Regions from separate parts of the Microbispora sp. NPDC049125 genome, predicted to be linked through region 1. Evidence: predicted binding sites of a transcription regulator. Region 1 holds the regulator's gene; each other region holds the start of a gene.
The links. Region 1 encodes LexA, which represses DNA repair genes until DNA is damaged. Its sites were predicted from a motif close to TCGAACANNTGTTCGA; they were not measured.
Positions count from the first base shown of each region.

Region 1 (4,747 bases):
CAAGGCGGTGCTCAACAGCAACCAGAACGTCCTCTACGCGCTCCGGCCCGAGGCCCGCAACCGGATCAACTCCGCCTTCATGACCTCCTTCTTCGCCGGCGGCGCGGTGGGCTCCGCGCTGACTTCGGTGGCCTGGGTGCACGGCGGCTGGGCCGGCGTGTGCGTCCTCGGCGCCGCCTTCTCGGCGGGGACCGTCGCGCTGTGGGCCATGGAACGCGTCACCGTCAACCGGGCGGCGGGCAGGCCCGCCAAGACCTGCGACCCGATTCCGGTCCGCATCCCCACCACCACGGGAGATTGAGCGTGTCACGCACCGTACTGATCACCGGAGCCACCGGAACCGTGTCCACCGCGCTGATGGACGCGCTGAGCGGGGCCGATGTGGACCTTCGCGCTCTCGTCCGCGACAAGTCCAAGGCGGACGGCCCGGCTGGAAAGGGCGCCGAGGTCTTCGTCGGCGACCTCGGCGACCCCCGGTCCCTGCCTCCCGCCTTCGAGGGTGTGCGGGACGTGTGGCTGCTCACCCCGAACGACCCGCGCGCCCCGGAGAACTCCATGAACGCCCTGTGGGCCGCACGCCAGGCCGGCGTGGAGCGCGTCGTGCGCCTGTCCGTCGTCGGCGCGGCACACGACGCGCCCAACCGCAGCGGCAGGCTGCACGCGCTGTCGGACCGGGAGCTCGAAGTGTGCGGCATGCGCTGGACGATCCTGCGTCCGCACTGGTTCATGCAGAACCTGCTGAACGAGGCGGGCGACATCGCCGCCACCGGCACGTTCTCGCTGAACATGGCCTCGGCGCGGATCGGCATGATCGACGCCCGCGACATCGCCGAGTGCGCCGCCCGTGTGCTCCTCGACGGCCCGGATCGCCACCACGGCGCGACGTACACCCTCACCGGCCCGCGCTCGCTGACGTTCGGCGAGGTCGCCGGCCGACTGGGCCTCGCCCTCGGCAGGCCGGTCACGTACCTGCCGGTCGGCGACGACACCAGGCGCACGGCGCTGCTCGGCCACGGCGCTCCACGATGGATCGCCGACATGCTTGAGGAGTACGCGCAGGCGTACGCCTCCGGCTGGGGAGACTTCACCACCGGCACGGTCGCCGGCCTTCTCGGCCGCCCCCCGCGCGACGTCGTCGAATTCGCCCGCGACCACGCCGCGGCGTTCACCTCGGGCGGCGGCTGAAACCACGATGCGCCGGTCGGCCGCGGGATCGGCGCACCTCGGCGACGACGCTTCACCGGCTCCGCCCTCGACGGACTTGAGCGCCGATCGGGCGCCGGCGATCTCACGAACGCGCCTCTCCGCTTTTCTGTCGCTTTTCGGCGGCATTTCTGAGCTGGGCCGACACCACTTGACGAAGATCGGGAAATCGAACACGATGTCGATCGAACTCACGTACGATGTGGGCGGATGACAGGCGGTTGCGATTTCCGGTGGAAATCGAACAATTGTTTGATGATGATCTTTAATCGCGGTACGGTCGCTCTGAGCGACCTGAGGAACACGGATTGAGAGGTGGCATCGTGAGTGACCGAAGTGAGCAGGCGGAGGCCGTCGGCGACCTCGCGGTTCGCAGGCGCGACTCGCTTGGTCTCACCCCGAGGCAGCGCAAGATCCTGGAAGTGATCCGCGACTCGGTCCAGCAGCGCGGCTATCCGCCGTCGATGCGGGAGATCGGGGAGGCGGTCCAGCTGACCAGCACCTCCAGCGTGTCGCATCAGCTCACCGCACTGCAACGCAAGGGCTACCTCCGCCGTGACCCGCACAGGCCGCGCGCTCTGGAGGTCCGGTTGCCGGGCGAGCCGGTGCTGTGGGTCGACCCGGACGCCACCGAGGAGGACAGCGGCTTCAACCGCCCCACCGCGGCGTACGTCCCGCTGGTCGGCCGCATCGCCGCCGGCGGCCCGATCCTCGCCGAACAGAGCATCGAGGACGTGTTCGCCCTGCCCAAGCAGCTCGTGGGCGAGGGCACGCTGTTCCTGCTCCAGGTGACCGGCGACTCGATGATCGAGGCCGCCATCGCCGACGGCGACTGGGTGGTCGTACGGCAGCAGCCGGTGGCCGACAACGGCGACATCGTCGCCGCCATGATCGACGGCGAGGCCACGGTCAAGACGTTCAAGCGCAAGGACGGGCACGTGTGGCTGGTGCCGCACAACCCGAACTACGAGCCGATCCCCGGTGACGAGGCCACCGTCCTGGGGAAGGTCACGGCCGTCCTGCGCAAGCTGTAGCGGCGATGCTCCGCGGCCACCGGTACGGCCGCCGCCGCGGAGCCGCCAAGCTACTCATTGCGGACGCAATAGGGTGAGTCGGGTGGATTTCGACTCGCTCACCCTTGACGCCGCCCGGACGCGTGACGGGATCAAGTGGGCCCACGCGGCTCCGGACGTGATCCCCGCGTGGGTCGCCGACATGGACTTCCCTACGCCGGACGCCGTGGTGGACGCCGTCACGCGGCGCCTGAAGACCGATCTCGGCTATCCCGCCTGGCTCGACATCCCGAACTGCCCTCCCCTCGCGGAGGCCTTCGCCGAGCGCATGGAGACCAGGTACGGCTGGCACGCCGACCCCGGCCACGTCCGGCCGTACACCGACGTCAACCAGGCCCTCCAGGTGCTGCTGGACGTCATGACCTCCCCCGGCGACGCCGTGGCGACGCACGTCCCCGCCTACGACCCCTTCCTCACCACGATCACCGGCATGGGGCGGCGTCTGCTGCCCATCCCGGTCGCCGCCGACGGCACGTTCCAGCTCCCCGCCGAGCCGGCCCCGGTGGTGCTCCTCGTCAACCCGCACAACCCGTCCGGCCGCTGCTTCACCCGGGCCGAGCTGGAGGCGGTGGCCGGGTACGCGGAGCGTCACGGCAGCCTGGTGATCGCCGACGAGATCCACGCCGAGCTGACGTACGCGCACGCGCGGCACATCCCGTTCGCCACGATCCTGCCCGGGCGCACGGTCACGCTCACCTCGGCCAGCAAGGCGTTCAACATGGGCGGTCTGCGCTGCGCGGTGGCCCACCTCGGCTCCAAGGCCGTCAGGGACGCCCTCGGCGGGCGGCCGCCCCACGTGTACGGCGCCCCGGGCGTCCTCGGGGTGGAGGCGACGATCGCCGCGTGGCGGGACGGCGGCCCGTGGCTGGAGGAGGTGCTGACGGTCCTCGACCGCAACCGGCGGATGGTGGCGGGGCGCCTGCCGTCCCGGATCGGCCACCGCACCCCGGAGGCCACCTATCTCGCCTGGCTGGACGTCGGAGTCCCGGACGCCGCCGGGTTCCTCCTGCGGGAGGCACGGGTGAAGCTCAACCCCGGGCCCATGTACGGGGGCGCGGACACCTGCGTCCGGCTCAACTTCGCCACGTCGGCGCCGATCCTGGAGGAGATCCTGACCAGGATCGGCGCCGCGATGGAGCGACGCCCCACGGCCGCCTGACCGCTCGGCATCGCACGGGCCGGCACGTCGCAGGCCCGCACTTCGGCGGCCTGCCGCCGGGCCGCCGGACCGCTGAGGCCGCTCCTCAGGTCCGCCGCTCAGGTCGCCGTGCAGGTCACCGAGGGCACAGAGTTGCCGCCGGTCAGCGTGCCCATGAAGCCGAACATGGTCGTGGCGTTCGGGGCGAGCGCGCCGTTGTAGTTGACGTTCCTGACCGTGATGTTCGCCCCGCTCGCGGACAGCGTGCCGTTCCAGAGCTGGGTGATGGTCTGACCGTCGGCGAACGTCCACCCGACCGTCCAGCCGGTGGTGGCCGCCGTGCCGGTGTTCTTGACCGTCACCTCGCCCTGGAAGCCACCCTGGTAGGAGCTGTTGATCCTGTAGGTGGCGGTGCAGCCCCGGTTCCCGGTCGGAGACGGGGACGGAGAGGGAGACGGAGAGGGAGACGGCGACGGCGACGGCGACGGAGAGGGAGAGGGAGAGGGAGAGGGAGAGGGAGACCCCGACGGAGACGGTGACGGCGACGGCGATCCAGACGGCGACGGCGACGGATTGCCACCTGTCGGCGGGATCAGGTACGGCTGCAGGATGCTCTGCTTGGCCTGATCGACCGTGGCCCAGTCGTCCTTCAGGATGCCGCCCGTGTCACCCGAGTTGGGATTCCACGACCAGTAGGTGAACGACATCCCGTTGACCCCGGTCCCGAGGTACTTCATGAGCTCGGTGAGCCAGATCCTGTCGGTGTTGCTCGCCAGCGTCGTGCCGAACTCGCCCATCATGATCGGGGCGATGTTCTGCTTGTAGAGGTACCCGAAGTACTTGTCCCAGATGGCGGGCATGTTCGCCGGGTAGGAGGGGTCGTCGAACCAGGCCTGGTGGTAAACCGATGTGGCGTACTCGTGGGGCGAGTAGACGAGCCGGTTGGCCACGTTGAGCCGGACCGGGTAGTCCTTCGCCTTGGACAGGTTGCCGCCCCACCAGCCGCAGTCCTCGTCGTTGCTGGTGTCGTTGTCCCAGACGTTGGACAGCCCGCCGCTCGGGCAGCTCACGCCCTCCACGAAGATCAGCCAGTTCGGCTGGACCGACAGGACCGCGTTGCCGGCCCGCTCGGCGGCCAGCCGCCAGTCACGGTTGACGTCGCCGCAGCCCCAGCAGGCACCGGTCGCCTGGGGGTTGGTGCCATCGGCGTGCGGCTCGTTGTGCAGGTCCGCGCCGATGACCGTGGGATTGCCCGCGTAGTGCTGGGCCATCGCCTTCCAGTCGGCGATCCAGGTGGCCTCGGACACCCCGGCGGTGTACCAGAGGGCCGACT
Region 1 is NZ_JBEZDW010000011.1:45,571-50,317, reverse strand. Features, by position in the region: gene AB0B72_RS15360 (MFS transporter) at 1-301, shown strand, start outside; gene AB0B72_RS15355 (SDR family oxidoreductase) at 304-1,185, shown strand; gene lexA (transcriptional repressor LexA) at 1,524-2,237, shown strand; gene AB0B72_RS15345 (MalY/PatB family protein) at 2,320-3,435, shown strand; gene AB0B72_RS15340 (cellulase family glycosylhydrolase) at 3,534-4,747, opposite strand, start outside.

Region 2 (4,747 bases), on a different contig from region 1:
ACCCTGCCGATCGACGCCTTCACCCAGCGCGTCTCCACACCCGGCGCGAGCTCGAGCACGACGTCGTCGTCCTCGACGGCGGCCACGGTGGCGAACAGACCGGTGGTGGTCATCACCCTGGCACCCGGTGTCAGGGAGTTCTGCATCTGGAGCGCCTCCTGCTGCCGCTTGCGCTGCGGGCGGATCAGGAGGAAGTAGAAGACCACTACCAGCAAGATCAGGGGCAGGAACGTCCCGAGCGGGCTGTTACCCACGGGGGCCACCCTCTTCCATAACGTGTTGAACCGGCCAAAGCCGGAGGTCGTGTGCGCTTCATGCGCGGCCGCGCGTCGCTGAGCAGCGTAAGCGGCCAGTCAAGCCACGCAGTGTATGCGAGCCACTCGAAGCCCGGCAACGAACCCACGATCCGGCGCGCGGGAAAGTTCCGGTTTCGCCACCTTCGCAACCAATTCGTGATCGTTTGCGAAGGCTCACACCCCGTCGAAAAGGGTGGGAACGGCCTGGGCGCCGAAGGCGTCCGGTGGCGGCGTCAGGCCGAGATGCGCCCAGGCAGAGGCCGTGGCCACCCGGCCCCGGGGCGTGCGGGCCAGCAGTCCCTGCCTCACCAGGAACGGCTCGGCCACGACCTCCACCGTCTCGGGCTCCTCCCCCACCGCGACGGCCAGGGTGGACAGCCCGACCGGGCCGCCGCCGAACTTGCGCAGCAGCACGTTGAGCACCGCGCGGTCGAGCCGGTCGAGCCCCTCGGCGTCGACCTCGTACAGGTTGAGCGCGGCGGCCGCCACCTCATGGGTGATCACGCCCTCCGCCCGGACCTCGGCGAAGTCGCGGACCCGCCTGAGGAGGCGGTTCGCGATGCGAGGCGTGCCACGTGACCGGCGGGCGATCTCCTTGGCGCCCTCCTCGGGCAGGGCGACCGACAGCAGCCGCGCGGAGCGGTTGAGCACCTGCTCCAGCTCGGCCGCGTCGTAGAAGTCCATGTGCGCGGTGAAGCCGAAGCGGTCGCGCAGGGGCGCGGGCAGCAGGCCGGCCCGGGTGGTGGCGCCCACCAGCGTGAACGGGGCGATCTCCAGGGGGATGGCGGTGGCTCCCGGCCCCTTGCCGACGATGATGTCGACGCGGTAGTCCTCCATCGCGAGGTAGAGCATCTCCTCCGCCGGCCGGGCCATGCGGTGGATCTCGTCGATGAACAGGACCTCCCCGTCGGTGAGCGTGGACAGGATCGCGGCGAGGTCGCCGGCCCGCTCCAGCGCGGGGCCCGACGTCATGCGCAGCGGGGCGCCGAGCTCCGCTGCGATGATCATCGCGAGCGTCGTCTTGCCCAGCCCGGGGCCGCCGCTCATCAGCACGTGGTCGGGGGGCCGGTTGCGGCGCAGCGCGCTCTCCAGCACCAGCGAGAGCTGCTCGCGGACCCGCGCCTGGCCGATGAACTCGTCGAGGCGCTTGGGGCGCAGCGCGGCCTCGATGGCGCCCTCGTCGCCCTCGGGCTCAGGCGACACGAGATCACGCTCAATCGCCATGGACGCCCCCCACCGCCGGTGAAACTTTCACCGCGTCCAGGCGGCCCGCGCCCGTCATCGCACGCTCATCATGCGCAGCGCCGACTTCAGCAGCAGGGCCACCTGCGGCGCCCGGCCCGCCGCGATCTCCGCGTCGGCCTCCGGGGTGAGCGCGGCGACCGCCTCGTCGGCGTCCCTGGCCGAGTAGCCGAGCCCGACCAGCCCGGAGTGGACCTGGTCGCGCCAGACCGGCGCGGCGGCCGCGCCGTTGAGCGCGGCGTTGACCAGGCCGTCGGGCGTGCCGAGCTTGTCCTTCAGCTCCAGCACGATCCGCTGGGCGCCCTTCTGGCCGATGCCGGGGACCATGGTGAGCGCCTTGAGATCGGCGCTCGCCACCGCCACCCGCAGCGCGTTGGGCGTGTGCACGGCCAGCATGGCCAGCGCCAGGCGCGGCCCGACGCCGCTGGCCGTCTGCAGCAGCTCGAAGACCGTCCGCTCGTCGGCGGCGGCGAAGCCGTACAACGTGAGCGACTCCTCGCGCACCACCAGCGAGGTGGCCAGCCGGGCGGGCTCCCCCACGTGGAGGGTCGCCAGCGTCCCGGGGGTGCAGTGGACGAGCACGCCGACGCCGCCCACCTCGATCACCGCGCTGTCCGGCCCGACGGCCGCGACGTGCCCCGCCAAGGACGCGATCATCGATCACTCCCTCCCTCACGCGGACGCCTGGCGACAGTCCTACCAGAGCCGGCCGTCACTGCGCCGGGAAGCCCCGGAGCGGGCGGGCGCGCCCTGGCGACCGCCTCGGCCAGGCGGCTCTGGACGCCGCCGCGCCAGACGTGGCAGATCGCGAGCGCGAGGGCGTCGGCGGCATCCGCGGGCTTGGGCATGGCGTCCAGCCTCAGCAGCCGGGTCACCATCGCGCCGATCTGCTTCTTGTCGGCGTTGCCGTTGCCCGTGATCGCCGCTTTGACCTCGCTCGGGGTGTGCAGGGCGACCGGGAGGCCACGCCGCGCCGCGCACACGATCGCGACGGCCGAGGCCTGCGCGGTCCCCATGACCGTCCGCACGTTGTGCTGGGCGAAGACCCGCTCGACCGCCACCGCGTCCGGCTTCAGCTCGTCGAGCCACTGCTCAATCCCGGCCTCCACGGCCACCAGCCGCGCCCCGATGTCGTCGCCGGCGGGGGTGCGCACCACCCCGACGGCGACCAGGCTCAGCGGGGAGCCCGGACGGCCCTCCACGGCGCCGATGCCGCATCGGGTCAGCCCCGGGTCCACTCCCAGCACCCGCAGCTCGGGCAACCGCACCGGCACGCCTCCCTGGTCCCCACCGGCCCGGCGGCGCCGCGCCGCCGAACACCTGTTCGGCGGGCAACTCTACCGGGATCGGCGCCGCCGCGCGCCGTCAGAAGGAGTCGATCATGTACGCGTCGCACCGGAACGCCGAGTCAAGGGCCTCGTCGGCGTCCGGCGAGCCGCCCGTCAGCCGTCCCGCACGCCGCAGGGTGGCCGCCGGCACCCCGGCGAACAACGCCGACAGCGCGCCGATGGGCAGCCGGGTGACGTCGTCCCCCGTGATGTCCCCCGTGATGTCCCCCGTGATGTCCCCCGTGATGTCCCCCGTGATGTCCCCCGTGATGCCCCTCGCGATGTTCCCCGTGGCATCCGCCGGGGTGAGCGCGCCGGAGCCCGAGCCGACCCGCAGGCGCCAGGTGCCGGTGTTGGCCGAGCGCTGGGGGTCGTCGATCTCGATCAGCGTGTCCACGGACACCCCTGCCGGGAAGCCGCGCCGCTCCACGGCCCCGGGCGCGTCGATCAGGCGGAGCATCCACCGGGACTGCCTGAGGTGCTCCTTGGAGGAGCGCTCGCGCAGCAGCCACAGCATCGGATCGCCCGGCTCGACCGGCGCGTAGACGTGCCTGGCGATCGAGGAGGCGCTGCCGACGAGGGACCACAGGGCGCGGGCGGTGGCCTCCGAGCCGGCCACCAGGTTGTCGACCTCGATGTCGCCGTCGCTCCACCGGTAGATCACGAAGCCGTCGTCGGCCAGGTAGCAGAAGTCGTCGTCGTCGTCCAGCCAGAGCCGCCAGCTGCGCTCGTCCCAGCAGAGCGGGCCGGAGGCGCGCGTGGAGCCGTAGACGCGGCCGAGGAGCGCGATGAGCTCGGGCACGTCGTCTGGGCCCATCCTGCGCAGCTTGACCCCGCCGGACGGGCCGGCGAGCGTCCTGAGCTGCTCCGCCGGCAACGTCATCGTCGTATGTGCGCCGGCGTGCTCGTATCCCACGCTGCGGTACAGGGGCGAGGTGGCGGGGAAGAGCGCGGAGACGACGTGGCCGAGGTCGGCGCAGCGGTCGACCGTCGCACGCATGACGGCGCGGCCGACGCCCCGGCCGCGGTCCTCCGGGGCGACGGTCACGCTGGCGACGCCTCCCATGGACATCGGGCGCCCGTGCCACCACTGGACGTTCGGGTTCACCCGGGCCGTGCCGATCAGCCTCGGCCCGTCGAACGCCCCCAGGTAGCGTCCCTCGGCCAGCATCGGGGTGACCAGCGCGCGCCAGGTCTCGGCGTCGCCCGGCGAGATCGGCCCGAAGGCGCGCGTACGGATGTCCAGCACGGCGTCCAGGTCACCGGCCGCCAGATCGCGAATCTCCACAACCGGCAAAGGTATGCCGCCGCGCCGTGGCGGCGCGAACGGTTTTCCCTAGGCGTCGAGCTTCTCCAGGACCTCGTCGCTGACGTCGAAGTTGGCCCAGACGTTCTGCACGTCGTCGCTGTCCTCCAGCGCGTCGATGAGGCGGAACACCTTGCGGGCGCCCTCCTCGTCGAGCGGGACGCTCATGGTCGGCATGAAGCTCGCCTCGGCCGACTCGTAGTCGATCCCGGCCTCCTGCAGAGCCTTGCGCACGCCGATCAGGTCGGAGGCCTCGGAGACGACCTCGAAGTTGTCGCCGAGGTCGTTGACCTCCTCGGCGCCGGCCTCGAGGACGGCCATGAGCACGTCGTCCTCGCTGAGAGCGCCCTTGGGGACGAGCACGACGCCCTTGCGGTTGAACATGTACGACACCGAGCCCGGGTCGGCCAGCGATCCGCCGTTGCGGGTGAGCGCGACGCGGACCTCGGAGGCCGCGCGGTTGCGGTTGTCGGTGAGGCACTCGATCAGCACGGCGACGCCGCCGGGGGCGTACCCCTCGTACATGATCGTCTGCCAGTCGGCGCCGCCGGCCTCGAGGCCGCCGCCCCGCTTGC
Region 2 is NZ_JBEZDW010000019.1:70,373-75,119, reverse strand. Features, by position in the region: gene yajC (preprotein translocase subunit YajC) at 1-254, opposite strand, end outside; gene ruvB (Holliday junction branch migration DNA helicase RuvB) at 471-1,520, opposite strand; gene ruvA (Holliday junction branch migration protein RuvA) at 1,575-2,195, opposite strand; gene ruvC (crossover junction endodeoxyribonuclease RuvC) at 2,192-2,791, opposite strand; gene eis (enhanced intracellular survival protein Eis) at 2,904-4,154, opposite strand; gene AB0B72_RS22385 (YebC/PmpR family DNA-binding transcriptional regulator) at 4,203-4,747, opposite strand, start outside.
Region 2: a site for LexA is predicted at 2,851-2,866, ahead of ruvC (crossover junction endodeoxyribonuclease RuvC). Genes of this name have one in related genera too.

Region 3 (4,747 bases), on a different contig from region 1:
CCGCGGAGCCGTACGGCGGGCCGTAGTTGTTGGCCAGATCGAAGTGGGTGACGCCGAGGTCGAAGGCACGGCGCAGGACGGCCCGCTGGACGTCGAAGTTGTCGCTGTCACCGAAGTTGTGCCACAGCCCGAGCGAGATTTCGGGGAGCAGCACCCCGCTCCGTCCGCTGCGCCGGTAAGTCATGGACTCGTAGCGGCCGGGGGCTGCGGCATAGCGTGGCGAGATCATGGTGCCCTTCCTGGCATGGGGAACGCGTCCCCCGCGATCCGCGAGGGCCGGACTCCAGGATTACCAGCCGATCGCCCCGTCCCGTCGGGCGGGTACGGCCGGGCCCTTCCCTCGTGATCGACTGCGATCTACGATGCGCCAGGTGCCTAACACCCCAATTGGGTGGTTTTGCGTAGCCGATCGCCGGCGGCACCGGAGGGCAGGAGACACATGCGACCCCAGACGCAGGCCGACCCGCAGGGGCCGATCAGCCTCGAATCGCTTCCGATGGCACAGGACCGCACACTTCCGTACGCCATGCTCCGCGACGCCGGGCCCGTCGTACGCCTCAAGAACGGCGGGTTCGTCGTCACCTCCCGGGAGGCGGCCGACTACGTGCTGCGCAACCCGGAGATCTTCTCCTCCGAGCGGGCGTTCGCGACGCTGGGCAGCCCGGTGCCGCTGCTGCCCATCGCCTCCGACCCGCCCGGCCACACGCGCTACCGGCGCATCCTGCAGCCGTTCTTCACCCCGCGGACCGCGGCACTGCTGGAGCGGTCGTCGCACGGGCAGGTCAACGGCCTGATCGACCGCATCGCGGGCCGCGACTCCTGTGAAGTGGTCGCCGAGCTGGCCCGGCCGTTCCCGGCCCAGGTGTTCCTGACCCTCTTCGGCCTGCCGCCCGAGGACCTGGACCGCCTCCTGGGATGGAAGGACGCGATCGTCGGGTCGGCCGACCTGTCCGGCTCCGCCGCGCCGCCGCCCGAGGTCATGGAGTCGGCGGCGCAGCTGTTCGCGTACACGACCGCCCACGTCGCCGCCTGCCGCGCGGGCACGGGAGGGGGCCTGCTCGCCGATGTGCTCGCCGCCACGCGGGACGATCCACTCACCGACACCGAGGCACTGGGGCTGTGCTTCCTGTTCATCATCGCGGGCATCGACAGCGTCACCTCGGCTCTCAGCCTGATGTTCGCCAAGCTGGCGGCCGACCCTGCCCTGCAGGCCAGGATCGTCGCGGATCCGTCGGTGATCCCGCAGGTGGTGGAGGAGATGCTGCGGATCGACCCCGCCAACTGCACACTGCCGCGCGTCGCCACCACGGACGTCGAGCTGCACGGCCATCTCATCCCCGCCGGTTCGAGCGTCGGCGTCGCGCTGGGGGCGGCCAACCGGGACCCGGCCGAGCTCGACGACCCCGACGCGTTCGACGTCGGCAGGAAGTACAACCACCTGACCTTCGGCGGCGGCCCCCATCGCTGCGTGGGCATCCATCTGGCCCGGATGGAGTTCACGATGGTGCTGCGGGAGTGGCACCGCCGCATCCCCTCGTACGGGCTCGCCCCCGGCTTCCAGCCGCTGGTGGGCTGGCCGGCCGGGGTCATCGGTCTCTCCGAGGTCCCCCTCGTGTTCCCGGCGAGGCGCTGAGCACGTCCCGCACGGGCGGGTCAGCGGACCCCGCGGGGGCGGAACTGGATGCTGATCCGGGCGCCGGCGACCCTGCTCGACTTGGGGACGGCGTGCTCCCAGGTGCGCTGGCAGCTCCCTCCCATGACGAGCAGGTCGCCGTGGCCGAGGTCGTGGCGGAGGGCCGGGCCCCCTCCGCCACGCGGGCGCAGCAGCAGCGGGCGCGGCGTGCCGACCGAGATGATCGCCACCATGGTGTCCTCGGTGCTCCCGCGGCCGATCGTGTCGCCGTGCCAGGCCACGCTGTCGCGGCCGTCCCGGTAGAGGCACATGCCGGCGGTGCGGAACCGCTCGCCGAGCTCCTCCCCGTAGTGCGCGTTCAGCGCGTCCCTCGCCTCGTCGAGCACGCGGTCGGGCAGCTCCTCGTCCTCGTCGTAGAACTTCAGCAGCCGCGGCACGTCGACGACCCGGTCGTACATGTGCCGCCGCTCGGCGTGCCACGGCACGACCCGCGTCAGGCGCTCGAACAGCGCGTCCGCCCCGCTGACCCAGTGCGGCCGGACGTCGATCCACGCCCCCTGGCCGAGCGGCGCCCGCCGCACCGACGATCCGAGGGGGCCCACGCCGGTCTCCTCGCACCAGTCCAGCAACGACCCCTGAAACGAACTCATACGCTCAGGATACGCACTGCTTTCAAACACCCATTCGATCTTCGGTGGCTGGTTGACCGGCCATCCATGGATCTAAGGTGAGCGGGTGCGGACTTCGACTCGAGTCATGGCCGCTCTCGTGGCCCTCCTTCCCGTGGCGGGCACCGGCGCATGCGACGCCGGCCCGCCCCGGCGGCAGGCGGTGTACGGGCCGTCCGCCGCACCCGCCCTGCCCTCCGCGTCCGCCGCGGGTGTCGCCGTGGCGCTCGGCGGCGTCGTCCACGTGGCCGGATACGCCACCGGTTGCCGGAGGCACGCCGAGGGGGCCGGCTTCGTCTACGCCCCCGAGCGGATCATGCTCACCGCGCACACGGTGGCCGGGGTGGACCGCGATCTCGAGGTCGTCCTCGGCGGCGGGCGGCGCCTGCCGGCGAAGGTCGTGCTCTTCGACTCGCGACTGGACGTCGCCGTGCTGCGGGTGCCGGGACTCCCGGCCCGGCCGTTGCGACTCCTCCCGAAGGGCGCGGAGGACACCAAGGACATCGGGCAGGCGTCCATCGTCTACTTTCCACCGGGGGCGACCGCGCCGGTCCAGTTCCCCGCTGTCCTGGGCCATGTGTCGCCGGCGTCCGGACCCGACATATACGGTGCGGGCGACGTCACCAAGGAGGTGCGGGTGTTCACCGGCCCTCACGTCGACAGGAGCACGGCCGGTGCGCCGCTGGTCTCCGAGTCGGACGTCGTCGGAATGGTCTTCGCCGCCGACATGGACTCGAAGGCCGACAAGGGATACGCGCTGCCGGCCGGCCAGTTGTCGGCGGCGGCGACGGCGGGAAGGCAGGCCACCACCCCCGTGTCCACGCGACGCTGCTCGTGAGGCGCGACGGCTTCCGGCGCGCCGTCCCCTCGGCGTACGCGCCGGCTAGCGCCAGACGCCGGTCAGCGGATGGCGCTTGGCGGCGTTGCCCAGGGGGGCCAGGCCGTACATCTCCTCGATGGTGCGCAGGATCGTGTAGTGATCGATGCGCTGCCTGTACGTGCCGGGCCTGACCCGGCCGCCGACGAGGACGGTGGGGATGCGGTTGTCACCCCGGTAGTCGTCCTCGTCGAAGGTGACGATCAGCAGGCTGTCGCCGGCCGTCGCCCAGGTCGCGTACGCGTCGAGGTGGTCGCGGAGCCAGTCGTCGCCGGTGGAGATCGTGCAGTCGTGCATGTCGCCGCACATGTCCGGGATGACGAACGACACGGTCGGCAGGGCGGCGAAGTCGCGGGGGAACGCCGTGAACGGCTGGTTGGCGGAGGCCGGCACGGTGCCGAAATCGGTCCACGGCACGTGCTTGCGCGCGTAACGCCCGTTCTTCGCCGTACACCCCATGAACCCCGCACGGGGCAGCGCCTCGGAGTAGCCGGCGAAGGTGAGTCCGGCGTCGAGGAGCTGGGAGGCCAGGTTGGCGGCGGCCGGGAACGACTGCGGGCAGGAGTCGTCGGTGACCCCCTGGGTCGAACCGGAGAACAGGGCGAGGTAGTTGGGCTGGCTCGGGTGCGTCTCGGCGAACGACGCGGTGAAGTTCGCCCCGCGCCGCGCCAGCAAGGTGATGTACGGCGCGGCCGGGTCACCCACCACGCTGCTGTACGACTTGTTCTCCATGACCACGATCACCACGTGGGCCGGCCGCCAGATCGCCGCTGTGCCGGCGGGTGAGGCCGCGGGCGCACGTGACGCCGTCGCCGGACCGGTGGGGACGCCCGCCCCGGCCTCCCCCGTCGCGCCCGTCCCGGCCTGGCAGCCCGCGATCGCCAGCGACATCGCGCACACCAGCGGGACCCGGATCCGGCGCTTGAGCATGCGAGCCATCGTAGGAGATCGTCAGGCGGGCGCGTCGAGGATCATCCCGGCGGGCAGGCCGGTGACGGTAGGGCGTCCGGCGGCGTCCACGGCGACGTCCACCGCGGAGCCCGCCACCCGCAGGCCCCGCACCGCCAGCGGGCCCAGCGGCGCCCCCGCCAGCGGCCGCACCCGCGCCCGGCCTCCCGGCACGTCAGGACGCAGGCCGGTCGCCGCGTGGACCACCGTCACCGCCGCCGCGGCCGCCCATGCCTGCGGCCGGCACGCCGCCGGGTACGGCAGGGGCCGGCCCATCGGCGCGCGGGAGTCGCCCGACCAGAGCTCGGGAAGCCGGTAGCCGAACGCCTCGGCCGCCGACAGCAGGCCCTCCGCCAGGCCGGCGGCCTGCGCCGCGAACCCCTCCCCGGCGAGCCCGGCGACCACGATCGCGGTGTCGTGCGGCCAGATCGAGCCGCAGTGATAGGACGTCGGGCTGAACCCGCCGTCGTCCGCCGACATGGTCCGCAGGCCGAAACCGCCGGCCATCGCCGGCGAGGCCAGCAGCCCGGCCACCGCCGCCGACTCCTCGGCCGACAGCAGGCCCGTCCCGAGCAGATGGCCGATGTTGCTGGTCAGCGCGTCCACCGGCCGCTTGTCCCG
Region 3 is NZ_JBEZDW010000026.1:29,986-34,732, reverse strand. Features, by position in the region: gene mgrA (L-glyceraldehyde 3-phosphate reductase) at 1-229, opposite strand, end outside; gene AB0B72_RS26650 (cytochrome P450) at 440-1,633, shown strand; gene AB0B72_RS26645 (alpha-ketoglutarate-dependent dioxygenase AlkB) at 1,654-2,283, opposite strand; gene AB0B72_RS26640 (trypsin-like peptidase domain-containing protein) at 2,390-3,139, shown strand; gene AB0B72_RS26635 (alkaline phosphatase family protein) at 3,185-4,108, opposite strand; gene AB0B72_RS26630 (glycogen debranching N-terminal domain-containing protein) at 4,130-4,747, opposite strand, start outside.
Region 3: a site for LexA is predicted at 2,306-2,321, ahead of AB0B72_RS26645 (alpha-ketoglutarate-dependent dioxygenase AlkB). Genes of this name have one in related genera too.